2 regions of the Puia sp. P3 genome follow, and region 2 is predicted to be linked to the other one. Evidence: riboswitches for the same ligand, from Rfam matches in the RefSeq annotation. Region 2 holds a riboswitch; the other holds the start of a gene.
What was found. A riboswitch is a leader RNA that binds a small molecule or an ion and turns the genes downstream of it on or off. The one in region 2 is predicted to bind cobalamin.

Region 1 (14,993 bases), 3.5 Mb from region 2:
TATGCAAGGGCGCTCGAACGGACGAACCAGCAGCTGGAAGAGTTCGCGATCATCAGCGCGCACGACATGAAGTCTCCGATCTCGACCATTACGGGCCTGCTGACGCTGATGGAAGACAGGCAGGCGGTAAAGGAGCCGCACGCCGAGCTATTCGAGATGCTGAAAAAATCCGCGGGACAGACGCAAAAGACGATCCAGGCGCTGAACGAGGCGGTCGCCTTCAAAAAAACGCTCACGATCCGGCGGGAGGAGGTCCGGTTTGAAAATATTCTGCAGGACGTCAGACAGAGTCTGGCCGAACCGATCATGGCATCCGAGGCGGTCATCAGGGCCGATTTCTCCCGCTGTGCTCATATTTATTTCCCTCCCATTCACATGAAGAGCATATTTCAGAACCTGGTGAGCAACGCGATAAAATATGCCAAGGATGGGGAGCCGCCGTATATTGATATTTCCACCAGGGTAGAGGGCCATTTCATCGTTCTGACGGTAAAGGATCAGGGGGTAGGTCTGAATCTCGAATTGTACAGAGACAGGGTATTCCGGCTATTCCAGCGGTTTCATACACACAAGGAAGGAATGGGTCTGGGCCTGTATCTCGTGTACTCGATCGTGGAAGCGTATGGTGGAAAAATCGATGTGGAGAGCGAGGTGGGCCTTGGAACAAAGTTTACAATCTATCTTAGCAATGCCGATGGTGAATAAAATTCTGCTGGTGGATGACGACGACGCGACCAACTATCTTTCGCGGGAGATCCTTGCCGATCTTGACGCGGCCGTGGAGATCGTCGTTGCGCAGGACGGTGACGCCGCCTGCGACCTTATCCAGTCCAACAATTGTCCGGACATCATCTTTCTGGATGTCCGGATGCCGCGAATGAGCGGCTTTGACTTCCTGAACAAACTCGACAAGATGCAGGTCTGTAAGAAAATGAAGGTCGTGTTGCTGACGAGCTCTTCGAGGATCGAGGACAGGGAAAAGGCCATGGGGTATGGAAATGTGCTGGGGTATCTGGAGAAGCCGCTGACCTGGCAGTCTGCGCGGAAAGTGATCGAGGCGTATTTTCACTGAGGCGGGACCGGCGAAGCTATAAAACTGGACACCGATTGTATCGAAACCGGACAGTCGGTTGTCGAGCCGAAACGCCAACTAATTGATTAGGAGTAGAGGCGGAAACCGGCATTTTTCTGGCGGCAAGCTGTTGCACTCCAAACAACTTTCCGATGTTCAAAAACTATTTCAAGACCGCCTGGCGCAATCTCCGCAAGAACAAGGTCTATTCGGTCATCAATATTCTGGGGTTGGCCATCGGCATGGCTGCCTGTATCGTGATCATGCTTTTTGTCTTTTATGAGAAGAGTTTTGACCGGATGCATTCCAAAAACATCTACCGCCTCAACGAAGTGCAGAAATTCCCGGGGATGGTGGCTTCCCAGAAGGTGGCCCTGTCGATGTTTCCCATGGGATCGACGATAAAGGCGGAGTTTCCGGAGGTGCTGAATTTTACGCGGATCCGCTGGGACGGAAAGTACCAGCTGACCTATAAGGAGAAAAGGTTGTTTTTGCCGCAGGTGTTCGATGTGGACACCAGCATGCTGGCGATGTTCGATTTCCCGCTGGTGAAGGGGGACAGGGCTACGGCGCTATTGAAGCCCAATAGTATCGCGCTGACCGCATCAGCCGCGCGTAATCTTTTTGGGGCCGAAGACCCCATCGGAAAGACGATCTATCACTATTCCACGGATACCGTTCTGTTCACTGTGACGGCGGTGGTGGCGGACGTTCCTTCGAACTCACAGCTGCAGTTCGACGCCCTGATCTCTTTTAATACGTTCATTAAACCCAAATGGTACGATGGCTGGGGCGGCAACTGGCTGAATACTTATTTCGAGCTGGCGCCCAATACCAATGTGGCGGCGATGGAGAGGAAATTTCCGGACTACCTGAAGCGGCATTTGTCCAATGGAGATGGCTGGAAGTTCTACGAGCTGTTCCTGCTGCCGCTGAAAGACGTGCACGCGGGCGCCGCGGATATCGGGCTCGACTATATCAACTATCAGAAATTCGATAAGAGTTATACCAATATCTTCACCGTGATCGCGCTGATCGTGCTCACGATCGCCTGTATCAATTTTATGAATCTGAGCACCGCCAGGTCGGCCGAGCGGGCACGGGAGGTGGGTATCCGTAAGTCGGTCAGGGCGCTGCGCGGACAGCTGGGCGTGCAGTTCCTCAGCGAGACGATACTGCTGTCGCTGCTGTCGCTGGTGCTGGCTCTGGGTCTTGTCGTGCTGGCGCTTCCTTCGGTGAATGCGCTGAGCCAGCGTTCGCTGGGGACCGTTCTCTTCCAGCAGAAGTGGATCCCGCTGGTCGTCCTGCTCGGCACCGTCGTGGTCGGCGTCGTTTCCGGTCTTTATCCGGCGGTCTATCTTTCGTCTTTCCAGCCCGTGAAAGTATTGAAGGGGTTGCCGCAGATCGGGAAGAACAAGAGCTTTTGCGGAATGTTCTGGTCGTTGGGCAGTTCGCGAGTGCGATCTTCCTCATTATCGCCACCGTCGCTGTCTTCCGGCAGCTGAGCTTTATGCGGGACAAGGACCCGGGCTTTAGCCGCGATCAGGTGCTGAATATAAAACTCGACCGGGTAACGGCCCGGAAATATACGCTGCTGAAAGAGCAGCTGAGTGGGAGTTCCCTGATCCGTCTGGTGACCGGTGCGCAGGACGAGCTGGGCAGTCATCTTGACCAGTCGGGTATAGAGTTCAAGGGCGACGGCCCGCTGCGGCAGCTGACCTCGACAAGGCTGATCGTCGACCCCGACTATCTGCGGCTCTATCAGATACCGCTGGCGGCGGGGCGGGACTTTTCACGCGAGAAACAGGCTAACGGCCGCGAATACATCATCAACGAGGCGCTCGCTTCGGAGCTGCTGAAGGATATGCCAGGCCGTCCGATGTCCTCGCTGCTGGGCAGGCATTTCGGATTCGACTCCGCGGGCTATATCGTCGGGATCGCAAAGAATTTCAACTTCAATTCCCTGCACTATAAGATCGAGACCATGTTCCTCTTCAATCAGACGGACTGGGGCTATAGCACACTGTCCGTGAAGCTCGGGGCGGGGAAGACCAGGGAGGCGGTAAATTTTGTGGAATCGGTCTGGCGAAGGAATTTCCCCGAGAACCCGCTGGAATACCAGTTCCTCGACGACCATTTTGCCGAGGTCTACCGCGCGGATATGCAGGTGTCGCGGATGGTGGGCATGCTAGCGGCGCTGGCCATCTTCATCTCCTGTCTTGGGCTGTTCGGTCTGGCTTCGTATTCGGCGGAGCGCCGGATAAAGGAGATCGGTATACGAAAGGTCATGGGGGCTTCGGTCCGAAGCATCGTAGTGCTGTTGTCGCGTCATTTTATCCGCCTCGTGCTGGTTGCTAACCTCATCGCCTGGCCGCTGGCCTTCTGGTCGATCCATCGCTGGCTGGAGGACTATGCCTATCGGGTAGACATGAAGCTGGTGGGTCTTTGTTGCCGCCGGCGTAGCGGCCCTAGCGATCGCGCTGGTGACGGTCAGTTTGCTGGCGATAAGGGCCGCGCTGGCCAATCCGGTGAAGAGTCTCAGGACGGAGTAAACTGACTGAGGTCGTAGATACCCAGCTGTTTCTCTATATCGGCTACTTTGGCAACCATTGTTTCGAAGCCGTCCTTGCCGAAGTGTTTGTGTTCGTTGTTCTCGAACTCCTCTCCAAGAGAATCGTATTCGTGGCGGCTTACCAGTCGGCGGAAAGCGGGGAAGAGGACCGTGTCTTCGCGCGACTCGTGGGGACGGTACATCGTGTTGAAGGTGGTGAGCAAATCAGCTAATTTATTCGTGTCATTGCCGTCGAGGGCTGGATTTTTGGTCAGCTGCAATAACTGGTCGGTGATGCGGCGCCCGGCGTTGTGCTGACGGAGCAAGGTGTCGACCAGATCGGTGAGTTGTCCGGCCTTTCGGAAACGGGGAAACAGGTAGTCTTCTTCCTGCTTCTCGTGATAGTCTTCGACAAAGCTGCGAATGATGGTGGCGGCCGCATTCAGTGCGGTCAGATTGGGGGTCATGCCAGAAGTGATCGTCTGGCGGCTGTGGTCGTAGATGAGCAGGATCCTGTTGAGCAGGCCGTGTTCCTGCATCAGGTCTTCGGGCGGTGAGACGTCTTTTTCGTCGCCTTCGCCGCCGGAGCAGCCAGAAAGTAAGGAAATGCCGGTCAGGGTGATCAGGCCGGCCTGCAAGCCCTGGCGGACGAAATGGCGGCGGCCGTTGACGTTGGTGGAGTCGGTTGGTTTCATAGTGGGATCGCCGCAAACAACATACCACGGCAATGGAGGTTTGTGGTATATTTGGATATGATCAGGACCTATATATCCTTTTTGTTAATTGCCGGATTTGCGGTCCTTGTGGCATGCAATTCGGGTGGGCCGGATAAGTCTGTGCTGCAGGCCCGGGTGGATAGTTTGCAAAAGCGGCTAGATGAGGCGTATAAGCCGGGACTCGGAGAGTTCATGTCTGGGATCCAGGTACACCATGCGAAGCTGTGGTTTGCCGGCAAGGCGGGTAACTGGAAGCTGGCTGATTTTGAAGTCGGCGAGATCAAGGAGTCGCTCGACGATATAGCCAAATATTGCACCGACCGTCCGGAGGTTGGGTCCTTGCCGATGATCCGCCCGCCGCTGGATAGTATCAGTGCGGCTGTAGGTGCGGGTAGTTTGACTGCGTTCAGCATTGCGTTTACGCAGTTGACGGCGACTTGCAATACCTGTCACCGGGCGACGAAGCACGAGTTCAACGTTATCAAAATACCGGACACTCCGCCTTTTACCAACCAGGTGTTCTCCAAACAATAATGATGGCGGAAAAAAGAATTGCGGCAGCTGTTCAGACTCTTTCTTCGTCTGGGCCTGACGGCCTTTGGCGGCCCGGCGGCGCATATTGCGATGATGCAGCGGGAGGTGGTGGACCGCCGCAAATGGATGGACCACCAGCATTTTCTGGATCTTATCGGCGCTACCAATCTGATCCCCGGACCCAACAGTACGGAGATGGCGATACATATCGGGCAGGAACGCGGAGGATGGAGGGGGCTGCTGATCGCCGGGGTATGTTTTATTTGTCCCGCGGTGGTGATCACGGGGATCATCGCCTGGCTGTATCAGCAGTATGGTCGTCTGCCCGAGGCGGCGGCCTTTATATTCGGGATCAAACCCGCCATTATCCCGGTGATACTGGCGGCTGCGATGCCGCTGGCACATCGGGCTTTGAAGGGAGTATTGTTGTGGGCTGTGGCTTTACTGGCGCTGGCGGCGGGTCTGCTGGGAGTGAACGAGATCTATGTCATGTTTGGAGCGGGGCTGGTGGTGTTGCTGTGGGTGGCCCTGCGGCAGCGGGGTGGAGAGCTCAGGGGTTTCTTCCCGTTGCTGCCGGCGGTCGTCGTCGCGAATTCGCGGATATTCTTTTCCTTTTTGAAGATAGGCGCCATCCTGTATGGCAGCGGGTATGTCCTGTTTGCTTTTTTGGACAGCGAGCTGGTGGCAAAGGGGCTTCTGCCGAGAAAGGTATTGATCGACGCCATTGCCGTGGGGCAGTTCACGCCGGGGCCGGTATTTTCGTCTGTAACGTTTATCGGCTGGCAGATGGGTGGATGGCAGTCGGCGGCGGTTGCTACGCTGGCGATCTTTCTGCCGTCTTTTGTATTTGTAGCTATTTCGCATCCACTGGTACCCCGGATGCGGCGGTCGAAAATGTTCTCCGCTTTTCTGGACGGGGTGATTGTCGCGTCGGTGGCCATTATCCTGACGGTGTGTATCGATTTTGGCCGGGCGACGATCACCGACTGGCGCGCGGTGGTGATCGCGGTCGCTAGCGGGATAGTGGTCTTTGGCTTTCCGAAAGTGAACAGCGCTTTTGTGATCCTTGGCGGGTCGGTGCTGGGATATATTCTCGGACTACTGCGATAGGGTCAACGACGGGCGATCCGGTCATAGAAGCCGCCATAATTATTTTGCCGCACTCCGTCCTCGCGGAAGAACTTGCCGGGAAAGCCCAGATCGATGGCGCTGGTTTCGTCGAGCCGGCGGACCTCTTCTTCAGGCAGGACGAGGTCGACCACTTTTAAATTTTCGTGTAATTGTTCGAGCCGCGTGGCGCCGACGATGGGGATACATTCGAATCCCTGTTGGCGGGTCCACTGAAGTGCGACATTGCCGGGTGTCGTGCTGAGTCTGTCGGCCACGGCCATTACCTCTCTGGTGATGCGCTCGCTGTTGGGATCGCGGCGGTTGCTTTCGGGCTTGACGCGTCCCTGTCCGCCCCGCAGGTATTTGCCTGTCAGCGCGCCTCCGGCCAGCGGAGCCCATGGAGTAACGGTCATGCCATAGTGTCTGGCCATGGGAGTGAGTTCTCTCTCTGGGGTTCGTTGCAGCAGGCTGTATTCTATCTGCAGGGCCACCAACTGGCTCCAGCCCATCAGCTCGGCCATCGTATTTCCCTTGCTGACGATCCAGGCGGGTGTGTCGCTGATGGCGGCGTAGTTGACCTTGCCCTGGCGGATGAGGTCGTCGAGGCCGCGAAGGACTTCGTCGATGGGTGTGAGGTCGTCCCAGATGTGCAGGTACAACACGTCGATGAAGTCTGTCTGAAGCCTTTTAAGGCTTTCTTCGACGCTGCGCATCATATTCTTCCGGTTGTTGCCGCTTGCGTTGGGGTTGGTGGTATTGTCCTTCAGTGAGTATTTTGTGGCGATGACGAAGTAGTCCCGGTCGCGGGGGCTGACGAACTCGCCGATGATCTTTTCGCTGGTGCCCAGCTTGTAGATATTGGCGGTGTCGAGGAAATTACCGCCGGCGGCGGCAAAGGTCTCCATAATGTCAAAGCTGGTTGTCTTGTCGGCGCCCCAGCCGTTCTCGGTGCCGAAGCCCATGGTCCCAAGGCATAGTTCGGATACTTTCAGTCCGCTGCGTCCCAGTAGTCTGTATTTCATAAGAGATAAATGATGTGAGGGGCAAAGGTAAAGGTTATAATTTTGTATCTTTGATTCGTTGCGTTATAAGGCAATTATATTGACACTGGCCACCCTGTTCTATCTGGTGGAGTATGCTGCGACGCCGCGGATGATGGTGGAGATGGCGTCACGTGCGGAGGCGATGGCGCACTCCTCCTGTAGCGAGTGTGCGAAGGGAAATGTCCGAAGTCCACGAAGGAGTGCCATCCGACCTCGGACTGCTGCGTGAACTGTCCGATGTGTTATGTGATGCTGCTGCCGGTGACGATGGAGCATTCCTGTCCTGTATCGGTATCGATGGAGTATCCGGTCTGGGCCTCTTCTTATTCTTATCAATATATTATTTCCTGCTGGAAGCCGCCGAATGCGGCGTAATTTTCTCCGACAAGACACTTTATTTAATTACTTCATTCAACTCAATTATATGAGAAAGGCATTTTTATTGGCCATGACGGCCGTATTGCTGGCTGGACCGGCAGCATTCGCAGCCGGCGGCGGCAAGGCAAAAAACAGGATTGTACGCATTGCACGAAGCAGAACTGTACAGGCGCTAAATGCGCCCAGTGCTGCGCGCATGGGCAGTGTACAAAGGGGTAATTCCTGTTGATATTTAAATTGACGGCTCCGCGTTTGCGGGGCCGTTTTTAGTATCTTTATGACATGAGCCTTCACGAATCGAAATCCTGTGGCCGCTGTCAGTCTCCCTTTGAATGCAAGGTTGGCAATATTGCCCAGTGTCAGTGCAGCGGTATTTCTCTTTCCGACGAAGAGAAAAAATACATCGGCTCCAACTATGTGGACTGTCTCTGCCGGGGTTGTCTCCTCGAGATCCAGCGCGAGTTCAGGTACAGGCCTACGGAGGAGAAGCTGAAGTTCCTTCAGACGACGGTGAGGAACCGCTGACGGTTTATCGGATCTCTACCGGTCTTTTGTTCTCGTCGATAGCTACCAGCGTAAAATTGCCTACGATCGCCTGTTCTCTTTTTTCAGAATACATCTGTTCTATAAATATCTCCACGGATACGGTTAGGCTGGTTCGTCCGACCTGTGTTACTCTTCCGATCAATTCGATAATGGTCCCGGCGGGTATGGGCTTGGTAAAATTGATCCGGTCTGAGGAGACGGTCACCACTTTTTCCGGCTATATCGGGTGGCAGTGATAAAGGCGACCTCGTCCATCAGATACATCGCCATCCCGCCAAACATCGTGTCGTAGTGATTGGTGCTGTCAGGGAATACGGCCTTGAAAAGCCGGGTCGTCGATCCGGCTATGCGTTGTTCTTCTGTCATTTTTTGGATTTGAAAGGCAACGGGCAGCCGGTGGCGGCCGCCCGTCTGTCCTCAATTATTGCCCTACAAGCTCTTCGGCCCGTAATTCTTTTGCTGCTTCCACCATTTCTGTCAGTGCGGCCCTGGTCTCGGGCCGAGGCGCGGGTCTTGAGACCGCAGTCGGGGTTGACCCACAATTGTTCTGCGGGGATCACGGCCCTGACCTTTTCCATGAGTGTAACCATTTCTCTTCGCGAGGGAACGCGCGGCGAGTGGATATCGTAGACGCCGGGGCCGATCTCGTTGGGATAGCGGAAATCGGCGAATGCGTCGAGCAGGTCCATCTGCGACCGCGAGCATTCGATCGTGATCACGTCCGCGTCGAGGTCGGCGATGCTCTGGATGATGTCGTTGAATTCGGAATAGCACATATGGGTATGGATCTGCGTTGCGTCTTCCACTCCGCTGGCGGAGATGCGGAAGGCTTTTACCGCCCAGTCGAGGTATTCTTTCCAGTTCTCCCTTCGCAGCGGCAGGCCTTCGCGGATGGCGGGTTCGTCGATCTGGATGATCCGGATGCCGGCTTTTTCGAGGTCGACCACTTCGTCGCGGATGGCCAGGGCGATCTGCGTGCAGGTCTCGCTGCGGGGCTGGTCGTTGCGGACGAAGGACCGCTGCAGAATCGTTACGGGTCCCGTCAGCATGCCCTTTACCCATTGGCCGGTCAGCGACTGTGCGTAGGCAGACCAGCGTACGGTCATGGCCGTTGGTCTGGAGACGTCGCCATAGATGATGGGCGGTTTCACGCAGCGGCTGCCGTAGCTCTGTACTCCAGCCGTTGGACGTAAAGACAAATCCTTCCAGCTGTTCACCGAAGTATTCGACCATATCGTTGCGTTCGAACTCGCCGTGGACCAGCACATCGATACCGGTCGATTCCTGCCAGCGGATGGCTTCTTCGGTTGCCTTTTCGATGAGGGATTCGTATTCACTCGTTGTCAGTTCGCCTTTCTTCCACCGGGACCGGATATTGCGGACTTCGGTGGTCTGTGGGAATGAGCCGATGGTGGTGGTGGGGAAGAGCGGAAGTTTTAGCGCTTCGCGCTGGCGGAGTTTGCGTGTGGCAAAAGTGTTCTGGCGCCGTGCGTCGGCGTCGGTAATTGCGGCTACGCGTTGTTTGACCGGCGGTTTGTGGATGAGTGTGGACGTCCTGCGGCTGTTCGTTGTGTCCATGTTATCGCGCCAGGCCCTGTCCGTTTCGGTGGAGGCCTCGCCTGATGCGAGACGTTTTAGGAGGACTACTTCTTCGATCTTTTGTTTGGCGAAGGAAAGCCAGCTCCTGATCTCGGTGGATAGTTCCTTCTCTAGGTCGAGGTCGCAGGGGGAATGCAGGAGCGAGCAGGAAGGGGCTATGAGGATCCGGTCGGCGCCGATAGCCTCAACGGCTTTGTTGATCAGGTACAGCGACTGCTGAAAGTCGTTCTTCCAGATATTTCGACCGTCGACCACGCCGAGTGACAGGCGGGTCCGGGACTGGGGAAAGCCGGTTTTTAGTATGTCATCCAGCTGTGACGGGCAGCGCACCAAATCGAGGTGGATGGTCTGGACGGGGAGGTTCAGGACCGTGTTTAGATTTTCGCCGTAGCATTCGAAATAGCTGGCGAGGATGATGTGCAGGTCGGGGAAGCGGGACTTGATCTCCTGGTAGGTTTTGGTCACGACCTGCCGTTCTGCCGGAGTGAGGTCGAGGGAGAGACAGGGCTCGTCGAACTGGACATAGTAGGCTTTGGCGTCGTCCAGTTGTTTGAGGACCTGGAGGTACACCGGGAGGAGATTCTTGATCAGGTCGAGCCGGTGGAAGCCTGTTCCTTTTTCCTTGCCCAGCAGGAGGTAGGACACCGGGCCCAACAAAACGGGTTTCGCGTTGATGCTGGCTTCTCTGGCTTCGAGATACTCGTGGAGCACTTTGTTGGAATAGAGGGAGAACTGCTGGTTGGCGGTGAATTCGGGAACGATGTAGTGATAGTTGGTGTCGAACCATTTGGTCATCTCCATTGCCGTTATGTCGTGGCCCTCTTTCTGATAGCCCCGGGCCATCGCGAACAGCAGGTCGATGTCTTTTAGCTGGCGCTGTTCCATCAGGGCGTGGTAGCGGCGGGGGATGGCGCCGACCATCAGGCTGGTGTCGAGCACGTGGTCATAGTAGGAAAAATCGTTGCAGGGGATGAGGTCGATGCCTGCCGCCTTTTGCAGCTGCCAGTTGTGAAGACGGATAGTCTTTCCTGTCTGGATCAGCTGGTCGGCGGGGATCTTGCCCGCCCAGTACTGCTCTGAAGCTTTTTTTAGCTGACGCTGGCTACCAATCCTCGGGTAGCCCAGGTTGTGTGTTTGCATGCTTTTTACTTTTTAAATGATGAATGATCAGATAAAAAGCTCCTGTTCAATTGCAAGATGCGTTGTGGGGGAATAGAAAGTAATGTCTGGGTTGGGCCGCCGCTGCGGATGCCGTCGCGTGTTTGCGCGGATTTGGGATCGCTTGTTTGCGCCTGCTCCAACTCATCGACCTGACTATCTGCTTCATTCCACGAAAGCATTGTCAATACGATAAAGGCAGGTCTCCTGGCTTTGTAGCGTTCTTGCCGTCCTTCCCATCCCGGGGGACAGTGGACGTTGGTGGCAAAAACTCAGGTAGCTACTTACAGTTGCGGGACAGCTTGTGATTTACGCACAATTCCCTATTAACCCCGGTATTATCCGGGGACCTCAGTCGTTTGATGAAGAATTAAAAAAGAACTTTTATTGCGGTGCGAAGGTACTACATTTTGGTCAAATGTGGTTGAACTTCCCATCCAAAGGCGCCGGTCGACTCCGCGGGTCGGGAAAAATAGGCAAGGCGCCATGGAGGCGATGGTTATGGTAATCAGGACAATTCATTTTTTTCGTTTTGCATAGGATTGGGATGTCAGTTGGAAGATGTCGCTGACGGACAGATCGAACAGGCCGCCGATTTCGAGTAGCTCACTGACCTGAAAATTTTCTACCTGGTTGATCAGCCGGCCCAGCCGCTGGCGTTTGATCCGGATATAGGTTGCCACCACATATCTCGGGATGAACTCAAATATATCCTTCAGTGTTTTTATCTCGCCTTCAGTGAACATATCGCGGACGTCCTGATAGCGGGCGTCTCTTTTTTCAGCGACCCTGTGGGGAAACTCCTGCAGTCCTCCTCGATAGTCTGCAGCATTTCGGGCAGTGTCAGTGCGCAAAATCGTCCGACGAGCAACAGCTCTTTCACCGTGAACTCTTCCGGATGCTCTATCAGCTGGTTGAACCGCTCTTTCTTCTTTCCGAGGTCGTCGGCGATGATACTCTTGGGTACCAGTGTCGATGATATCGCTGAATTTCTTTATTTTGCCTTCGTTGAACCTTAGTCTTACGAGCTTGTACCTTGCATCCCTCATATTCAAAGAAAGTTGAAAAAATTAGTTAGAATTGTTTCCTGGACCCGATTGTCCCCCAGTTTGGACCCGCATTTTCCCCTTCATTGGTGCCTTGTTTTCTCTTTTTTGGCCCTTTTTTGCCCTTTTGAAAATGGTTAAGCCTTCCGGACCCCGACGGCGCGCTTTAGTAGAGCCTCGCCGTAGCGGCGCTTGATGGAGTCGATGGACTGGTAGAGCCGGATATTCTCCTGGGTGTCTTCGTATAGCTGTATCTGGTAGTTGCCGGGGATCAGCCGGGTAAAACGGATGCCTACCAGCCGCACGAGCATCCGCCGGTCGTAGAGCTTGTCGAAGAGCTCCTGCGCCGTCCGCAGCAGCAGGTGATCCGAGTTCGTGAAATCGATGGTCTTCTGCCTGACGACGGTGTCGAAGTTGGAATACCTGAGCTTGACCGTTACGCAGCCCGTGAGGCGGTCCTGGGTGCGCAGCTCGAACCCGACCGACTCCGTCATCCGCACCAGTTGGGCGTGCAGGAATTTCAGGTTGATGGTGTCCGTCTGAAAAGTCTGTTCTGTCGAGATGGACTTCTGCTCCCGGTAGGGGATCACCGGCGAGTCATCCAGACCATTGGCCTTTCGCCACAGGTCGACACCCGTCTTTCCGAGCATCGTCTCCAGCATCTCCATAGGGATCTCGCTCAGGGTCCGGATCGTCTCGACCCCCGGCGGACCAGCTTGTAGGCCGTCTCCTTGCCGATGCCGGGCAGTTTGCCGATCTTTAAAGGCGCCAGAAAGCTCTTCTCCTGGCCGAACGGTATTTCGAGCTGTCCGTTGGGCTTGACCTCATTGGTGGCGACCTTACTGATCAGCTTGTTGCTGGCCAGGGCATAGGAGATGGGCAGGCCGCTTTCCTTCAGCACTTTCTTTTTTAGTTCGACGGCATAGAGGCTGCAACCAAAGAATTTGTCCATGCCCGAGAGGTCGATATAGAACTCGTCGATAGACGCCTTCTCGAATAGCGGGACGTTGTCCCTGATGACGTCGGTGACGAGGCGGGAGTATTTGGAATAGGATTCCATGTCTCCGCGGATGACGAGCGCTTCGGGGCAGAGGCGCCGGGCCAGTTTCACCGGCATGGCGCTGTGGATGCCGAACCGCCGCGCCTCATAGCTGCAGGCGGCCACCACACCCCGGTCGCCGGAGCCGCCAACGATGAGGGGTTTGCCCTTCAGGCGGGAGTCCTTGAGGCATTCCACGGAGACGAAGAAGGCGTCGAGGTCGAAGTGGGCGATATGTCTTTGTCCGTCGATCAGCATTTTTTATGCAATTTGTGCGGCTCGCGATCTGATGCCTGCCTTTTCGATATGGGATACTTCGATATTGTACACCCCAAACTCTTCTATCACTTTCCCTGTGATCCGGTAGAAGCCCGCGCGGGGTGGATGGGCGGCGTGGATCAGCGGGAAATGCACCGTGTCGATCCAGTCTTTATTGGAGTCGAGAAAGGTCCCGAAACTCATGGTGTCTCCTTTTATCGTCCGAACGGGTTTGTGGGTGACGTGATAGCCCAGTACGGTAACCGTCTTGTTAAGGTGCCTGGGTAACTCCCGCGCCGGCAGGTACTTTGACGGATCGTCGTCGACCAGCACGAAGGGGTCTCCTGCGGGGAATCCCAGCAGCTCGACGTCGTCGTACCACTTGCTCCATCTCGTGCACCGGCAGGTCAGGCAGGGTGAAGGATTTGGGGGCTTCCCTGAACAGCAGGTGGGTGGCTGGGGCCGTGTCGCGGGTCTTCTTCTGCAGCAGGTCTCCTTCCCAGAGCAGTTCTTTCTTATTTCTGCCTGTGAAACGTAGGGCGTCCATCCGGATCAGGAGATCCAGCTGTTCCGGAGGGATGGCGGTGCGTTCGATAAAGTCGGAGAGGCTGATATAGGGACCGGTGCTTTCGCGCAGCTGGACGATGGTCTCTGCGATCTGCTGTTCCAGTCCCTTCACGTGTACAAAGCCGATCCAGGCGTCTTCCCCGTGAAGGTTGGTGAAGTAGTCGCTGTTGTTGACACAGGGCCGGTGTACCCGGGCGCCGGAACGCATCAGCTCGTAGAAGTATAATTCCCGGCCATAGAAGCCGCCGAAATTGTTGATCACGGCCACTTGCGAACTCCATGGGGTAGTGGGTCTTCAGGTAGAGGCTCTGGTAGCTCTCCACGGCGAAGCTGGCGGAATGGGCCTTGCAGAAGCTGAAGTCCGCGAAGCTTTCTATCTGCCGCCAGACCTCCCCGATCGCGGCCTCCGGATAGTTGGATCTTTGGCAGTTGGCGAAGAACCGGGTCTTGAGTGCCGGCAGGTGACCCTTGCCGCGGTATCTGGTGCTGGTGGCGCGCCGTAAAAGGTCCGCGTCGGCCATGTCGAGGCCGGCCCATTCGTGGGCTACCTGGATGACCTGTTCCTGATAGATCATCACTCCGTAGGTCGAGCCCAGGATCTCTTTTAGTTTGGGATGCGGGTAGTCGAATTTGTCCGGGTTGTGGACGCGATAGATATACTGGTGCATCATGCCGCTGCGGCCGACGCCTGGCCGGATGATCGAGCTGGCGGCCACCAGGGTAGGGTAGTCTTCGCAGTGCAGTTTCTTTATCAGCTGGCGCATGGCGGGGGATTCGATATAGAAGCAGCCGATGGTGTTGCCGTTGCGCAGCTGTTTGCGGACGGCCGGGTCGTTTTTGAATTTTTCGGTCTGGTGGATATCGACGTCGATGTTTCGGTTCTGCCGGACGAGCCCGATGCATTCTTTGATATGTCCGAGTCCGCGCTGGCTGAGCACATCAAGTTTGTGCAGGCCGATGTTCTCGGCGACGAACATATCGATCATGGCGGTGGCGAAGCCCTTGGGCGGGAGGTGGAGGCTGCACCGGGCCGTGATCGGCTCTTCGGAGATGAGGATGCCGCCGGGGTGAATGCTGAGGCCGGAGGGAAAGTTCTGGAGGAGTTTTCCATACTGGAGGATGATGCGGTGGATATTATCCTCGTCGGTTCGTTTCATGAAATTTTCCTTGTCGCCGCTGGCCCGGTAGTAGCCTTTTTCCGCCAGTGTGTCGATCTCTTCTTTGGGGAGACCGAAGACCTTGCCCAGTTCGCGGACGATGGCGTTGTACTGGAAGGTGGGGTACATGCCGAGGAGGGCGACGTGCTGACGGCCATACCGTTTGAGCATATAGTCGATGATATCGTCCCTGTCGAGATAGGAGAAGTCGATGTCGAA
Region 2 (14,993 bases):
TGGTAAGAGATAAGGATTGTTGCTATTACAAATAATATGGTTGCGATGCTTTTTATAAAGTTGCTTTCGCCGTCTAAGGCTGCAATTTGCTTGACGGCTATGGCCTGTGCGTCAAAGTCTATGTGACGAAATTCGGTTTCCTTTTCCTCAGCCATAATGTGAAGCGTGCTATCATTAGCCCAGCTGTGGCCCTTTTTCTTTAAGTCGAATAGAATTAGCAACTCTTTTGAATAGAGAGAGTAGAAGAAATCGGAACTGTCACGAGTCTCGTTTTTTAGGATTTTCAGACCGTAAATGGCATTCACCTTGTCCGCCGTCTGGTTCCACACCATATCAAATATCTTTGAATTATAAATAGAAGTATCCTTATATGAATTTTTATGAAGCTCGGCGGTTTCAATTACCACGGCGTCGGTACGGAGATCAGATTGATATTTCCAATAGTTATATAAAAGCCTACGAGTGTCCTCAACTTGAGATTTTTTGTCGTCGACTTTGAAATTTTGAAAGTACCAGGTTAGAACGAGCAAACATGTTCCAATTAGGAACCTGTATTGATCCTTTATTACCAAGCCTATTTTCCTGGGCGAAATCTTTTTTTGGTTTATCACTTGGCATCAGTTGACTGCTTTTTTTATCCATAGTATTGAGAGTTTGGGGGTGTAAGACCCACAAATTATCAAATGCCTGAGAGTTATAAGAACAGTAAAAACACCCATTTTTTGAGATGTACATATTATCTCACAACCTCCAACGGGCCCGCGCCAAAATTTGCATTCCAGGCCCTTAAAGGCACGCTTCCCAGGAATGGTAATAAAGGCACAGAGAACATATTGAAACTGATATTTATTGGAACGAACTGAGTCTCATTGAAAACCCTAATTGACAAACGTATTGGGAGGACAAGTATACACCAAATCGGCAATAATAGTGTAACGGTAATGCATATATAAACTTCGATCAATAGGCTCCGGTAGTATGCTTTTACCTTTGGTGTGGTACAGAATGCGTATGATTATATTGTGTGTATTTGCGCAACCGACGAGGGCCACAAAAGGAATGTGGTGGGAGTGGGGCCTTTGGGGTCCTTCCCCATTGATTATCAATCGCGTGCGCCCATGCGCAAAAACTCTCTAGTTGCAGGGTTAAAGAAAGTACGCACTATACCCAAGTGCCAGCAGGCCAATTACCGTCTAGATCGGCAAGGGTAGAGAACACCGAGTATTATTTACACCCTCAAAACAAAAGGGACCATTGGCGAGATCGTAGTCTTTCGGCTGAATGAAATGAATTAAGGACAAGAGATTTTTGATGAACACGATTCGCCCGATACTTAGAAAATGTTTATCTTTCTAATATTAAAGAAAATAGGTTATATTCAGAAAACAAAATAATAGCAAATGCTCAGTGACTTAATGGAAAAGGCGAACGCTATAAAATCTGGACTGAAGGAAACAAGCACGCTCGTTGAGAGCGCAAAAAGAAGATTGAGGAAATGCATGGTCAGTGGACATTCGCTATTGTCTCTTTGTCTTTAGGTGCAGCCATAGCATCATTGATTTCTTATATACTGATCAAACACCAAAATGACATAGCCTTACAACCAATGTATGAGAAGGTTATTCGACCAATTGACTTTGTTTATATATTGATAATAGCAGTCCCTGTATTAGTGATTGTAATTGCTCTTTACCAATATTTACAAGGAAAGACATTATTGAAGACGATGAATTTTTCGGAAGGGAAAATCTTAGTAACGAAACGGTTCTTTCTAATAACGATAAACTGCAAAATAATGTTGAAAGGTTGGCGAAAAATACAGCAGCTGAAGCACAAAAGGATAGTTCGTTTCCCAGCGATAGCCTTTTGCATTATTATAGAAGCGTAATCGGGGGACTTGTAGACGAGGTGGGGTTAACCAGGAGAAATTCGAATGTCAATTTATTAATAGGCATATTAACTAGTGTTATTGGAATCGTAGTTCTTATAACAGCCATTTTTAATTCAAATTATTATTCTAATCTCAATGAAATCCAAGCGTTGTCTGCCTTTTATCCATTTATTTCCAAAATAATACTGTCATTGTTTGTGGAATTATTTTCTTTTTTCTTTTGCGGTTGTATCGTAAAAATTTGGATGATATTAAATATTTGACTAACGAAATTACGAATGTCAAATTGAAACTGCTTGCGTTGGATTGCTCGTTTGATCCGGAATCAGGGCCGATTACGGCCGAAATATTGAAGGAACTGGCTAAGACTGAAAGAAACTTTGTCTTAAAGAAAGGTGAATCTACTGTCGAGAACCAAAAACTGAAATTTGAAGCATATGAACAATCTAAAATGATCGAAAATATAGCCTCACTAGTGAAAAGTGGTACGAGTAAAAAGGGTTAGTAATGCTGGGCTTTACTCGTGGCGCTTCGATCACTTATTAAGCGATAAAAAATCAGATTGGCTGTTTGTGATCCTTGGCCAAAGGTCGCATTTCTTGCTCTACAAATTGGTTGGGAGACCAGTTTTGACCGATTCTCTCCAATAGGAAAGTATCAAAGGTACCCAATGCTGTTGTCACAGGCATCGCGATCTCAAACGGCAATGTTCCAAAGATTGTGCTTAGACCGGCCAACAGATAGAAACGTGCGGTTTTGGCCGGCATTTTTTCAAGGACGCTTTTTTCCTGTATTTTTTTACGTATTCATATAGGAGATTGGTGTCGTCAGGGAAGGCATTTAGCCAATCTTTAAATTTGTTAGCATTTCGAATAACGTCCATTACAGCTTTTACATGAATGTCCTTATTGTTGATCGCCTCACGCAAGGCCCAAGAGTGATTAAATACAAAATGATTGAAAGCATTTATTTCCCCTCTTGCATGTGCGCTTTTTGATAAAATTAAATTGGTCTTAGCTTGAATCATTTTTGCGTTGAAATCCGGAAGCGAAATTTCGGATGAGTAATCGGACATTACTTTCAAATCTTCGCACGCATTCACCAAAGATAGTATAGGAGAATCTATAGCGATTTTCGTGGGATCAGTTACAGAGATATTCGTTTCTAACTTAAATTGGGTACTGTTGACAAAATTGAAATTATATTCTATTTGATTTGGGATAAGCGGCTGGTCTGGGGCATAGTGGTTGAAAGTTTGTAAGACCGCCTGTTTTCTGAAATCCTCATCTTTTAGTTGTTCAATCAGTGTGGAACTGAAATTTGAAGGCAATTGGAACTCGGTTATAAGGCGTGATATTTTTTTTGCGAATTTTTTGCTTCGTGCAGCGTCACCTTTATAGGTAAATGACTCTTCATATAGCTCTTTTTCCAAATCGAGATTGGATAAGCCTATGGAGTCTACGAAATAAATGTCGCCCTGCTTTCCTACTGTAGTATATGAGTTATTATAATAAACGTTCAGACAGTTCATTTTGAGTAAATCTTCTAATACAGGTATATCAGCAAGATCAAATAGCCCAGGTATTGCATTTCTATTTATATGGACAATAGTTTTTTTATAGTAAAGCAGATTTTCAATCATCTGCCCATAGTCCATTGCATAAGTTCTGCTGGCATTTGGGCGCATCAAAAGTGTATCAAACATGAGGTTTACTTTTTAAGTATGGCTAGCAAACTAAAGGTACCATTTTTCCGGATCGCTGGATAAATCTTCAAGCGCAGTTAATAAAATAGCAATCGTATGTGAACGTGAAATCAAAGGTATATCGGAAAAAGCTATCGACAACTATCTGTATAAATGGATGGACCGACGCAAATTTGTCCTGTTGCAGCGAGGCTTGTGAATGCGTAAGCACGGGAGGCTAAATGGAATGTAACGGGGAGACTTCTGGGGCCTTTCCCGGTCTATGGCTTGCACATGCGCCGATACGCAAAAACTCTCTGGTTGCATAATGAAATAACGGTCGCCTTTTAAAGTTCGCGCTTTTTTGGAACACCTTATAGCCGATTAACAATACAATATGCGGACCTGAATACTAGGACCGTGTGAAGGATGATGGAGCAAAGTTTGGTTGCAGTTGGAAGTGGCTTTTTCGAGCACTATAAGAGAAAGCCCCGGTAAAACACCAGGGCTTGGGATCAACAAAATGTCAAGGGCGGCGGCATGACGAACTACCGCTTATCGCCCTGCGAGCTAGTCTTTGACATATGGGTTTAAGAACTCCGTCCCATCAAAAAGGTCGTTGGGCTTGATCCCATATTCGGCACACAGCCTTCCTATAATTGATATGCCGGTATCACACCGGCCTTTTTCTATTCTCCTTAGGTGACTTTCCGACATTCCGAGTTTGAGCGCGATAATGTCTAAGGTCTTTTTCCTGCTTATTCTTATGTTTCTTAGCTTGATGCCGACAGATTGTTTAAATCTTAAGCGTAGACGGGCATTGGCATCTATTTTTGATTGGGGTAGCTTCGCGTTTTTGGGGCGCATTTGATAAAATTGTTGGGTTATTGTTTAATTGGAGGCTTCGAGGACATTTCATTTGCTAATTTTTCGATAAGCGCTTCGAGCCTATCCAGGACAGAGAAGAGGCTATTCTTGGTTATCGTCAGAATTGTATCCTTAGTCTTGTACTCATCTATAAGCATCGCGCAATCATAGATGTACTTCGAATCGACCTTAAAGAGCCGCCCTAGCTTTTGGGCTTGTTTTCGTGTCATTAGCAGATCGCCGGTCTCTAACTCCTTATATTGGTCCACACTTATTCCAAGCGTTAAGGCAAGGGTTTTGTCGGTGCAGTTTCGGTGCATTTTTAGGAAAACTAATAGAATGTTTTGCATGTAGTTTAAGTTGGTCGGGAGGGAAATTTCAATCTCTGAAAAGTGCGGCGGCTCCGTTATGGCGCACGCCGCTGGATTGATGGGTATGGATTAATCATTGCCTTAACCGTTACCTAGTTGGCCTATGAATGAATGGGACCGTTTTTGAGAGGAAGTATGTAAGAAGAGAGCGGCGGAAGTAGAGATAAAAAATGGCGCGGGTCTCAACTTACCGTCTTAGAGGCCGTAGGAAGCCTGGAAACGAATAAGAGAGAGCCCACGCCATGACGTGAGCCCTTCACTTCGCATCCCGTTTCCTTTGAAATTTCCTACGTTTCTAAGACGAGAACAAAGCGAATGCTTCAAGTTAGGTTATGAAGGATCGCAAAAACTATGTATTATCAGGAGCTATCCATCGGTGCAATTGTTTTTCTCAACCAAATATAAGGGATTAAATCAAATAATGGTACCTGTACCATTGTATATGTTGCATTATTCCGTTCACTTGGTGGCCCAAAGCAAATAGTGATGACCAAGATTGAGCAGCATATAATTGATCAGGTTCGGGAAAGGAGGAAAAAGCTGGGTCTGTCTCAGATCGAGCTATCCCAAAGACTGGGTATGAGCGATAGTTTTGTGTCACACGTCGAGACACCTAATAGACGGGCAAAATATAACGTCAATCATTTGAATGCCCTGGCAAAAGTCTTTAAATGCTCCCCGCGTGATTTTTGGCCAGAAAAGCCGCTGTAGAGGTATGGGATTGTAATATCTGGAAAAGGAAGTGAAACGCCCCCTCAGACGCCCCCTGTAAAATAAGAAACCCCATAAACGAAACGTTTACAGGGCATTGTCTGGTTGTGGTGTGGTCCCGTCCAGAATCGAACTGGAATCCGAGGGCTTCGGAGACCCTTATACTATCCATTGTACTACAGGACCTATGCTCGTCCAGGCCAAAAAAAGGGCCATTTCGAGGGAGTGCAAAGCTAAGCCTTATTTCAGTAATCCCCGCAGGTTGGTGCTGAATATTTTGACGGCAATAGCCAGCAGGATGACGCCGAAGAATTTCCGGATGGCGATCATTCCGGCCTGGCCGAGTAGCTTTTCGATGAAATCCATGGACTTGAGGACGACGAAGATAAAGATCAGGTTGAGGAAGATGCCGAGGAGGACGGTCGTGGTGTCGTAGTTGGCCTTTAGCGACATGATGGTGGTAAGGGTGCCCGATCCGGCTATCAGCGGGAAAGCAATGGGGACCACCACGCTGGCCACTGGAGTCGGGCTCGCTTTTGAAGAGCTCGATGCCGAGTACCATTTCCAGGCCCAGGATAAAGATCACGATAGAGCCGCCGACGGCGAAAGCTGCGCTGGTCGAGGCCGAGTATGTTCAGGAACTGTTCGCCGACAAAGAGGAACAGGACCATCAGAGCGCCGGAGATAAGGGTGGCCTTCGCCTCGTGCAGGCCGCCGATCTTTTTCTTCAGGGCGTGCAGCAGCGGAATGCTGCCGATGATATCGATCACGGCGAACAGCGTAAAGGTCACCGTGAGCAACTGGTTAAGATCGAGGTGTATATTCATGCCTTAGTAAAAGCTTTTCGGCTTGTGTTGTTCCTTTTCCGCCGGCGCAATATTCGATAGCGTTTCATAACCCAGCGCACCTTCCTTCCAGTATATCCTCACCACGCAGCCGTAGTGTAAGTTAAAAACTTTGAAGCTATTTATCAGGGGGTATTCGTGATCCCGGCGAGTATGCTCCGGATGACGCCGCCGTGGGCGACTACGGCTATACGCCTGTCCGGCGCCTGTCCGGTGATGACCGACCAGCACCTGCCTACGCGGTCCTGCAGGTCCAGATAGCTTTCGCCGCCGGGGATCCGGACATTGACGAAATCGGCCATCCAGGGTTCTATTTCGTGTTTGGGCAATTCATCCCAGTGCCGCATTTCCCATTCGCCGCAGTATACTTCCATCAGGTCGTTCTCCAGCGATAAAGGCTGACCCGGAAACAGCCGGCTGGCCAGCCGGGCGCAGCGCTGAAGCGGGCTACTATAGACAAGGTCGATCCCTTCCGGAAGGTGAAGACCAATGGTGGCGGCCTCCTGTTCGAAGCTTTCCGTTACGTCGAGGTCCGTCTGGCCGTAGCAGACGCCTTTGGCCACAGCGGGCGTGGTGTGTCGAATAAGATAGATGTCGTTCACTACCTAAAAGTAATCGGGGAAAAAATTCTCCCAAAAAATAATTTTTTCCCCGATACCGCTAATGTCTGTCCACAAAGTGGACGAACCGGACGGAGTCCGGTTCAGTACCGCCAAATAATTATAAATCCGAGGTAAATCACCAACTCTGTCACCTGCTGAACGGCGCCCAGACAGTCACCCGTGTATCCCCCGATACGGCGACGGAAATAGTGGTTCAGTCGCCAGGTCCCCAATAGAGCAGGAAGTATGCTCAGCGAAAAGCGCCAGGGCAGGAAGCCGTAAGGCGCGAGCGCCAGTATAACGGTGATGATTAGGCTACCACCCGACAGCCGGCGGCTGGTGACGTCTTTCGATTTGCTTTCGCCCGGGTCGGATACATAGTTGGCCGTCTGCATCACCAGCACCGGCATCAGGCGGCTGACGCTGTGTGCGGCGAGAACGCCACCAAAAAATAGCGATGGCTGGACGCGAGCTCCTTTAAAAGGACGAATTTGCTGCCGAGTATAGCGATCAGTCCGATGGCTCCATAGGCGCCGATGCGGCTGTCTTTCATGATTCGAAGGACCTGTTCTTTGCTAAAGCCGCCGCCCATTCCGTCGCAGACATCGGCGAATCCGTCTTCGTGAAAGGCGCCGGTCACGAGAAGACCGGTGATCATGGCCGCGAGGATCCCGGCATCGGTAGAGACATATCGGGAAAGAACAAGGAAGGAGAGAATACTGACGCCGCCGACGATCCAGCCGATGACCGGAAAATAGCGGGGCGCCTGCTGAAGATAGACCGGCTCATACACGGTAGTTCCGGGGACACTTATCCGCGTCATGAACTGTATCGCGGTCATCAGTATATTCCATTCTCTTTTCATTTGTTCTTAACCTCGCCCTACTCACACCCGCAGACTCAAACGACGCCATCTCGCGCAGGAACTGCACGGCAGACTGCAGCAGCGGCCAGGCCAGCGCCGCACCCGTTCCCTCGCCCAGCCGCAAGCCAAGATTCAGGAGGGGCTCGGCGCCGAGATACTCCAGCATTTTCGCGTGACCGCTTTCCCCGCTGGCGTGCGAAAAAACACAACAGTCCTGAACATTCTGGTCGATCAGCCGCGCCAGTAGCATAGCCGAGGTCGTTATAAACCCATCCACGACTATAACCATCTTCATCTGCGCGGCTTTCAGATACGCGCCCGTCATCATCGCTATTTCGAAACCACCCACGTGCTGCAAGATCGTGAGCGCGTCCGGCGTGGCCGCTATCGCCGGCAAATGGCGCCGGAAGACCTTGCGCAGCGTCTCCTTTTTTGCCCGAGCTGTTCATCATTGACGCCGGTGCCGCGGCCCACGCATTCTTCCACGGGTATACCGGTGATAAAACTCATGATCAGCGATGCCGACGAAGTGTTGCCAATGCCCATCTCTCCCATGCCGATACAGTTGCAGCCGTTGGAGGCCAGTTCTGTGACAATCTCCGCTCCCGCCACCAGCGCTTTCTGCACTTCTTCGGCGGTCATAGCCTCCTGCTCCAAATAGTTGCGGGTACCGTATCCGAGCTTTTTGGACAACAGCTTTCCGGGGAACAGGCTCGTGTCGAAGTCGAAGTTTACGCCCGCATCCACGACGGTAAGCCCGAGACTGTGCTGACGGCAGAATACGTTGATGGCGGCCCCTCCGGTGATAAAATTGAGCACCATCTGTGCGGTGACGGACTGAGGGTAGGGATTGACAAGGCCGGTGGCGGCGATGCCGTGGTCGCCGGCAAATACGACGATATGGGGACGGTTCAGCTGCGGATGCGTGGTTCCCTGAATGGAGCCTATCTGCAGCGCCAGCTCTTCCAGGCGGCCAAGTGCACCATTTGGCTTGGTCTTGTTGTCGATCAGGTGTTGCAGCTTTTCCTGCAGGCTCGTCGTTGTACCCGTTTGCATGGAGTCGTTTTATTTGACAATTAAAGGGATTCCGCTAATCATAAAGATAACCCGATTGGCCCTGGCGGCGATATATTGATTTATCCAGCCGTGCAGGTCGGTGAATTTTCTTCCGGCTTCGTTGGGGGCGTGAAGACCCATTCCTATCTCGTTGCTGATGATAATGAGGTCGGTATCCTGACGCATCAGCGCGTCGAACTCCTGCTGACAGGCTTCGAGGCTGGCCTCCACATCGTAGCGGCTATCCGCAAAAAAGTTGGTGATCCATAGCGTGACGCAGTCGATCACCGCCAGCTTTCCCTTCCAGCGGCAGCCTGCTGAGCTGCTTTTCCTCTTCGAAGGTCGTCCATTCCGGGCCCCGCTGGTCGCGATGCTTGTCGATCCGTTCCATAAAGTCGGCGTCCCAGACACGGGCCGTCGCCACAAAAACGGGCTGCTGGCTCCGTTCGAGAGCCAGCAGCTGCGCGTATTTGCTTTTTCCGCTGCGCGCACCACCCGTAATAAAAGTTATTCCCGCCATTTACAGTTTGACGCTGAGGCCCACCGTCAGGTTTGTTCCCTGTACGCTGTAGCCGTATACTTCGTAATAATTCTTTTTGTTGGTGATATTCTTTACGTCCACGAACAGTTTGAAATTGTTCCCGCACAACTGGTATTCCGCGTAGGCGTTCCACAAGGCATAGCTGTCGAGCGTTACGCTGGAAGCGACATAGGTCGCCGGGTCGAAATACTGGTCCTGGCGCTTGCCCGTCACCTGCAGCGAGGTGTTGATGAAGAGGCCCTTCGTCACCTGATAGCCCGCATACAACTGGAAGTTGCTCTTCGGTACGCGGATGAGGTTGTTGAACGTCGTATCCTTGCCGCTCAGCTTCTGCGTGGTCTTTCCGTTGACATAGGTATATGCCGCTTTCAGCGTGAGGCCTTTCACCGGAGAATAGCGGACCTCGCCTTCGATGCCGTGGTCGTGCTGCTGGTCCCGGTTGATATAGAGGCTTTGGAATGTGACGGGATCGGTTGAATAGAAAATAACATTCCTGATCAGCCGGTCGAAATAGTCGCCCGTCACGGTAAGCTGGTCATCCAGCAGGAACAACTGAACGCCGCCTTCTTCGCTATACGATTTCTCCGGCTTCAGCGCGGGGTTGGCGCCATACGGCCCAAACAGCTCATTCACCGAAGGCGGCCGGAAGCCGGACGTGAAATTCGCAAACAGTTTCACATTGCGATGCACGAGATAAGACGGATTTAGACTATAAGTGAAGTTGTCCCCGTATTTATTGTCGTGATTGAACCGGCCGCCCAGCTCGACGTTGAGACCGTCCCTCGTCTTGTAGAAGAGAGAGGCATATGGGCTGACGATGGTATTTGCGGTATCCGGTTTGACGATGCTGTAGGACTGGAAATTCACCCCGGCCAGCAACTGCCAGTTGCCCGAAATGCGATGGTTGACAAAAGCTTCGCCGTGATAGAACCGGCCCTGGTAGGTCGACGAGTACTGGCCGCCATAGTAGCGCTGGGTATAGTCATAGCCGAAGTTCGCATAAACCGTCCCCAGGGCATATTTCCAGGTTGCCCATAAGCCCGGTATTTACGAGCGATCCCTTGTAGGGGTCATTGCCGCCTGCGAAGGGGCCGGCGGAGAAGGTGCCCTTGAATTCGGAATAGCGGAAATACGGGTTGATGGTCAGATTATCGGTCGGGTGAATACCAGGCCGGACTGGAAGGACTGGAGACTATAGCCGTTCTTCGGGAAGCCTGCTTTGCCGGTGGTATCCTTTGCTTCGGAGATGCCGTCGGTGTTGATGTACTGGTAGTTGAGGTCGTAGTCGAAGACCTTGCCTTTCCGCTCGAGGTCAGCTGAGCCTTTCAGGGTGTTGTAGGTGCCGTAGGAAACAGTGCCGTGTCCTGTCGTCTCTCCCGAAGCGCCCTTGCGCGTGATGATATTGATCACGCCTGCTACCGCGTTGGAGCCGTAGAGCGTGGACTGGCTGCCTTTGAGGATCTCTATCCTGTCGACCTGTGAGACGGGTATCAGCCGTATGTCGTACTGGCCGCCTGTCTGCGAAGGGTCGTTGAGTGGAACGCCGTCGAGCAGGATCAGCGTGTATTTGTCGGAGGCTCCGCGGAGGAAGATGGTCTTGTCCTTACCCGGATTGCTCGTCGATCCGTTGACGATGATACCCGTCTGTTCATTGAGGATCTGCGAAAGGTCCTTACCCGAGCTGTGTTCTATCTCTTCTCGGGAGACAACGGTTATAACTTTTCCGGTCTCACTGAGTTTTTTGGGCGACTTCGTCGCCGTGACCACTACCTGGTCGAGTTGTCTTACGGTGCTGTCTCTTGTCGATTGGGCATACACTGCCGGGCTGCCTGCCAGCAGCAAAAAGAGAATGGAATGTCTTTTGCTCATTACAGTTTGTGTTTTTCGCTTTTCACCCGAAAGCGGTTAAAAAATTGGATGATTTGATTCTGGCAGGTCTTCTGGCTTATGTCCGGTCCGTTTCACCTTCCCGTCCGCGCGTTGGCGGGCAGTGGTCTTGAAGAGAGTTGTCGGCCGTTTGAGATGACATTTACAGCTACGGGGATAGCGCCGGCTTTGCACCGGCTTCCCTTTTAATGACGATGAGGTCAACCAAAAACGCTACAAAAGTAATCGAGACAAAGGGCAAGTCAAAATAATTATTGCGGGTCTGTCTTCTTCAGTGCCTGCAAAAGGCTGGAGATGTCGGAGAACGAATACGATTTGCCGTCGCGCGTCATTGTCCAGCCCGCGGAACCCGACACACTGATGGAGCAGGGCGCATCGTCGCTGATAAAATATCCTTCCCGCTGCAACGCCCTTCTCGTCCACCGGGCCGGCAGCCCGTCTCCGCTAAAAGCGACGGGCCTCCGGTTCTCATGCTCTATCGTAAACGTCCCCGTCTGCTTGTCAAACCGTATGTCTTCGTGTGCGAAAGCGGCCTCGAAGGCGCCAGTCAGCACGAGGTCTTCCGGTGCGCCACAATAAAAAACGCCCGGGTCCTGAAGGAGCCAGACCTCATCGGCGACCTGGAGCGCGAGCTCGAGCTCGTGGGTGGAAAGAAGGACTCCTTTTCCCGTCTGCCGGGCCAGGCGGTGCAGCAGACGCATCAGACGGATGCGGCTGGGCAGGTCAAGATGTGCGGTAGGTTCGTCCAGCATCCAGAAGAGGTGTGTCCTGAGCGAGCGCGCGGGCGAGCATGATCTTCTGGTGTTCTCCGTCGCTGAGCGTGTTGATTTTCCGGTCGAGAAATGACCGGATCCCCGCGGAGTCGATGGCCCATTCGATGGCCGCCCTGTCCTTGTCGCCAATACCGCCGAGCCAGCTGGACCATGGATAGCGGCCGAGTGCCACGAGAGAGTATACGTCCAGATGGTGGGTACTTACCTTGTCAGTGAGTACCAGACTGACGGTACGGGCGCGTTGTACGGGAGAGAGCTGGCGGACGTCCTGCCCGTTGATCTCGATGGTTCCCGCCAGTGGCGGCTGAAGACCGGCGATCGTCCGGAGAAGAGTGGATTTGCCCGCCCCGTTGGGTCCGAGTAGACAGACCAGCTGTCCCGGATGAACTTCAAGAGTCAGCGGCCCCTTTGTCGTGACCGTCCTCTTGCCCCCGGCCTGATAACCCGTCTGCAGCGCTCTTGTTTGAAGGAGGGGACTGCTCATCAGTACGCGTTTATATTCTTTTGACGAAGAAGGAGGGCTATCACAACCGGAGCGCCGGCCAGCGCCGTGATGACGTTGATGGGCAGTACGGTTGAGCTGCCGGGCAGCTAGGAAAGTATATCGCAAAGCAGGAGAAGCAGCGCGCCGGTGAGGCAGCTGCCTGGGACGAGCACCCTGTGGTCGGAGCTGCGGAACAGCTGACGGGTAATATGGGGGACAGCAATGCCGACAAATCCGATGGGACCGCAGAAGGCCGTAATGCTACCGGCCAGCAGGCTGCTGCTGCAGATGATCACCAGCCTGGCACGGCGTGGGTTCAGACCCATGCTCCGGGCGTAGTTCTCGCCGAGCAGCAGCGCATCCAGCATCTTGGAGGAAAGCCAGGCCATGATCAGCCCCGCCCCGATGACGCTGCTCAGTATCAGGAGCTGTCCGCCGGTAACGCCGCCAAGCGAGCCAAAGGTCCAGAGCAGGTAGTCCTTCACCTGTTCGGGCGAACTGAAATACTGCCAGATACTGGTGATGGAGATCGTGATGCCGCCGATCATGATGCCGATGACCAGCATGAGGACATTGTCTCTTAGCCGGCTGGAAAGAATGAGCACCAGGATCATGACCAGTCCCGCGCTCACGCAGGCCGCGATGGTGATCAGAAGACTGCCGGAGATACCGAGTTCACGGATCGCGAACAGCGTAGCCATATTGCCGCCGGACAGCATCACCATCGCGACACCCAGTCCGGCGCCGGCCGTGATACCCAGTACGGAAGGGTCCGCGAGAGGGTTACGAAACAGGGTCTGCATCTGAAGACCGCTAACGGACAGCCCGCATCCGGCGAGGACCGCCGTCAGTGCTTTCGGTATCCTTATCTTTTCCACGATGAAGTTCAGTGCTGTCGGGGGAAGACGAAGCGAACAGGATATGGAATACTTCCCTCAACGGTATCTTCACCGATCCTATGGAAATATCCAGCAGGAAGGCCAGGAACAGCAACAGGAGAAGACCTGCCAATCGGACCTTAGGGAAGATGACGGGCATGAATTATTGCAATTGTTTGTAATAGTACAAAGAATCTTTGGGTAAAAGGCCTGGGTGTACGATCCGGATCAGGTCGGCCAGTATCAGTTGAGGGTTGGCGACGCCGGACTCCCAATAGTCGTTGGAGCCGATATCATTCGTCCGGCGCGTGTTGTTGTACAGGGCGCCGGTGCGGTATGGTGCAAACTGTGTGAATCGGGAGTCGTTGGACGCGACCTGCGCCTTTGACTCCACCGTACCCAGGTTGAGCCAGTACCCGGCCGACAGGGCTATCGGTGCGACCATTTCGAAATTCAGCGAGAGGCTGCCCGTCCCTTTTGAATCTTTCCAGTGGTAGTCCGCGCCGGCGTCATTCAGCAGTCTTACCATATAGCTTTCTCCCGCAGGCATATACCAGGAGCCCTTGTAGGGCATGCCGATGATGACGGAGGGATGCGACGCCGCGCCGGCGCCCAGTGCCGCCAGCCGCTGATATTCGTTTGCTACGCTGTCGAATTTTTTGTTGACGGTCTCTTCGCGGTCCGTCAATGCCGCCAGGAGCTTGACCCATTCTGCCCGGCCGAGCGGAGTCGTCTCCGAGCCATTCGGCGACAGGCATCATCGGTATGCCTGCGTCGGTAAGCGTTCGGTTCTTACCGCTCGTAATATCGGGATTGCTCATGGTGAGGACGGCCGAAGGATGCAGGGCGACGATCAGTTCGTTGTTGATGGCATTGTCCAGCCCGACCTCTTTTACAGCGCCGGTCTTTATCCGCTTGCGCATCTCAGGCGAGGAGATATACTGCAGACTGCCGAGGCCGATGATCCGGTCTGCGACACCCGCGAAATCGGCGAGGCCTACATGAGACGAAGAGAGGACGACCAGACTTTTTACCGGGATCCGGATCACGGGCATACCCGCTTTCTCCGCGGGAGGCGTGACGCCTTCGGGCAGCAGAAGATAGCGCAGGGTATCGCTCTGACCCGCGATATGGTTGACCAGTGCTAAGGACCTTGTAGTGGCCGTAGTATTGGATACGGAAGCCTTTCGCGTACCGCATCGTACTGGTGGCGCTGGCGCTGTCGCCGGCGGCCACCGCTGCGGCGGGGCTTTTTCCGCCCGGCTGATTGCACGCCAGGAAAACCAGAAGAACCGGAATAAGGAGTTTGTTCATGGGGAAACAAAGCTATAGAATCATTTGCTCTCTCCCGCAATTCAGTTTATCTTGGGCCCCATTTGGTAAGTATTATGAAAAACTTTATACGAAAAGCCAATTCCTTTATCAAAGACCTTCTGCTGGTGTCGCGGGTCGGCGTTCTGCTGAAGCCGCTGCGGTTTGGGTTGGGATTCCTTCATAATTTTTCGCTGCTTTCTTCCTGGGTCAACAAGCACAGCAAA

Region 1: linked by a shared signal. The riboswitch ahead of metE (5-methyltetrahydropteroyltriglutamate--homocysteine S-methyltransferase) and the one ahead of ACQ86N_RS42190 (TonB-dependent receptor) in region 2 are both predicted to bind cobalamin.

The regions. Positions count from the first base shown of each region.
Region 1 is NZ_CP192583.1:3,131,440-3,146,432, reverse strand. Features, by position in the region: gene ACQ86N_RS19160 (ATP-binding protein) at 1-705, shown strand, start outside; gene ACQ86N_RS19155 (response regulator) at 695-1,072, shown strand; gene ACQ86N_RS19150 (ABC transporter permease) at 1,225-2,577, shown strand; gene ACQ86N_RS19145 (ABC transporter permease) at 2,496-3,629, shown strand; gene ACQ86N_RS19140 (hemerythrin domain-containing protein) at 3,611-4,318, opposite strand; gene ACQ86N_RS19135 (hypothetical protein) at 4,376-4,873, shown strand; gene chrA (chromate efflux transporter) at 4,892-5,983, shown strand; gene ACQ86N_RS19125 (aldo/keto reductase) at 5,986-7,005, opposite strand; gene ACQ86N_RS19120 (hypothetical protein) at 7,206-7,454, shown strand; gene ACQ86N_RS19115 (cysteine-rich CWC family protein) at 7,687-7,929, shown strand; gene ACQ86N_RS19110 (acyl-CoA thioesterase) at 7,934-8,158, opposite strand; gene ACQ86N_RS19105 (hypothetical protein) at 8,152-8,316, opposite strand; gene ACQ86N_RS19100 (hypothetical protein) at 8,313-9,218, opposite strand; partial or broken gene metE (5-methyltetrahydropteroyltriglutamate--homocysteine S-methyltransferase) at 9,187-10,689, opposite strand; cobalamin riboswitch at 10,888-11,076, opposite strand; gene ACQ86N_RS19090 (hypothetical protein) at 11,226-11,561, opposite strand; gene ACQ86N_RS19085 (DNA polymerase Y family protein) at 11,891-12,421, opposite strand; gene ACQ86N_RS19080 (DNA polymerase Y family protein) at 12,433-13,050, opposite strand; gene ACQ86N_RS19075 (hypothetical protein) at 13,054-13,383, opposite strand; gene ACQ86N_RS19070 (hypothetical protein) at 13,322-13,597, opposite strand; partial or broken gene ACQ86N_RS19065 (hypothetical protein) at 13,616-13,825, opposite strand; partial or broken gene ACQ86N_RS19060 (PHP domain-containing protein) at 14,097-14,993, opposite strand, start outside.
Region 2 is NZ_CP192583.1:6,679,103-6,694,095, reverse strand. Features, by position in the region: gene ACQ86N_RS42265 (hypothetical protein) at 1-530, opposite strand, end outside; gene ACQ86N_RS42260 (hypothetical protein) at 2,616-3,596, opposite strand; gene ACQ86N_RS42255 (helix-turn-helix domain-containing protein) at 4,146-4,442, opposite strand; gene ACQ86N_RS42250 (hypothetical protein) at 4,460-4,792, opposite strand; gene ACQ86N_RS42245 (helix-turn-helix domain-containing protein) at 5,300-5,524, shown strand; tRNA gene ACQ86N_RS42240 (tRNA-Arg) at 5,638-5,710, opposite strand; gene ACQ86N_RS42235 (MarC family protein) at 5,765-6,043, opposite strand; gene ACQ86N_RS42230 (MarC family protein) at 6,007-6,351, opposite strand; gene cobC (alpha-ribazole phosphatase family protein) at 6,495-6,971, opposite strand; gene ACQ86N_RS42220 (adenosylcobinamide-GDP ribazoletransferase) at 7,073-7,381, opposite strand; gene ACQ86N_RS42215 (adenosylcobinamide-GDP ribazoletransferase) at 7,381-7,764, opposite strand; partial or broken gene cobT (nicotinate-nucleotide--dimethylbenzimidazole phosphoribosyltransferase) at 7,757-8,892, opposite strand; gene ACQ86N_RS42205 (bifunctional adenosylcobinamide kinase/adenosylcobinamide-phosphate guanylyltransferase) at 8,902-9,180, opposite strand; gene ACQ86N_RS42200 (bifunctional adenosylcobinamide kinase/adenosylcobinamide-phosphate guanylyltransferase) at 9,134-9,412, opposite strand; gene ACQ86N_RS42195 (TonB-dependent receptor) at 9,413-10,447, opposite strand; gene ACQ86N_RS42190 (TonB-dependent receptor) at 10,577-11,302, opposite strand; cobalamin riboswitch at 11,347-11,544, opposite strand; gene ACQ86N_RS42185 (hypothetical protein) at 11,572-12,072, opposite strand; gene ACQ86N_RS42180 (ABC transporter ATP-binding protein) at 12,044-12,577, opposite strand; gene ACQ86N_RS42175 (iron chelate uptake ABC transporter family permease subunit) at 12,685-13,455, opposite strand; gene ACQ86N_RS42170 (hypothetical protein) at 13,391-13,615, opposite strand; gene ACQ86N_RS42165 (hypothetical protein) at 13,619-14,143, opposite strand; gene ACQ86N_RS42160 (hypothetical protein) at 14,157-14,603, shown strand; gene ACQ86N_RS42155 (class I SAM-dependent methyltransferase) at 14,844-14,993, shown strand, end outside.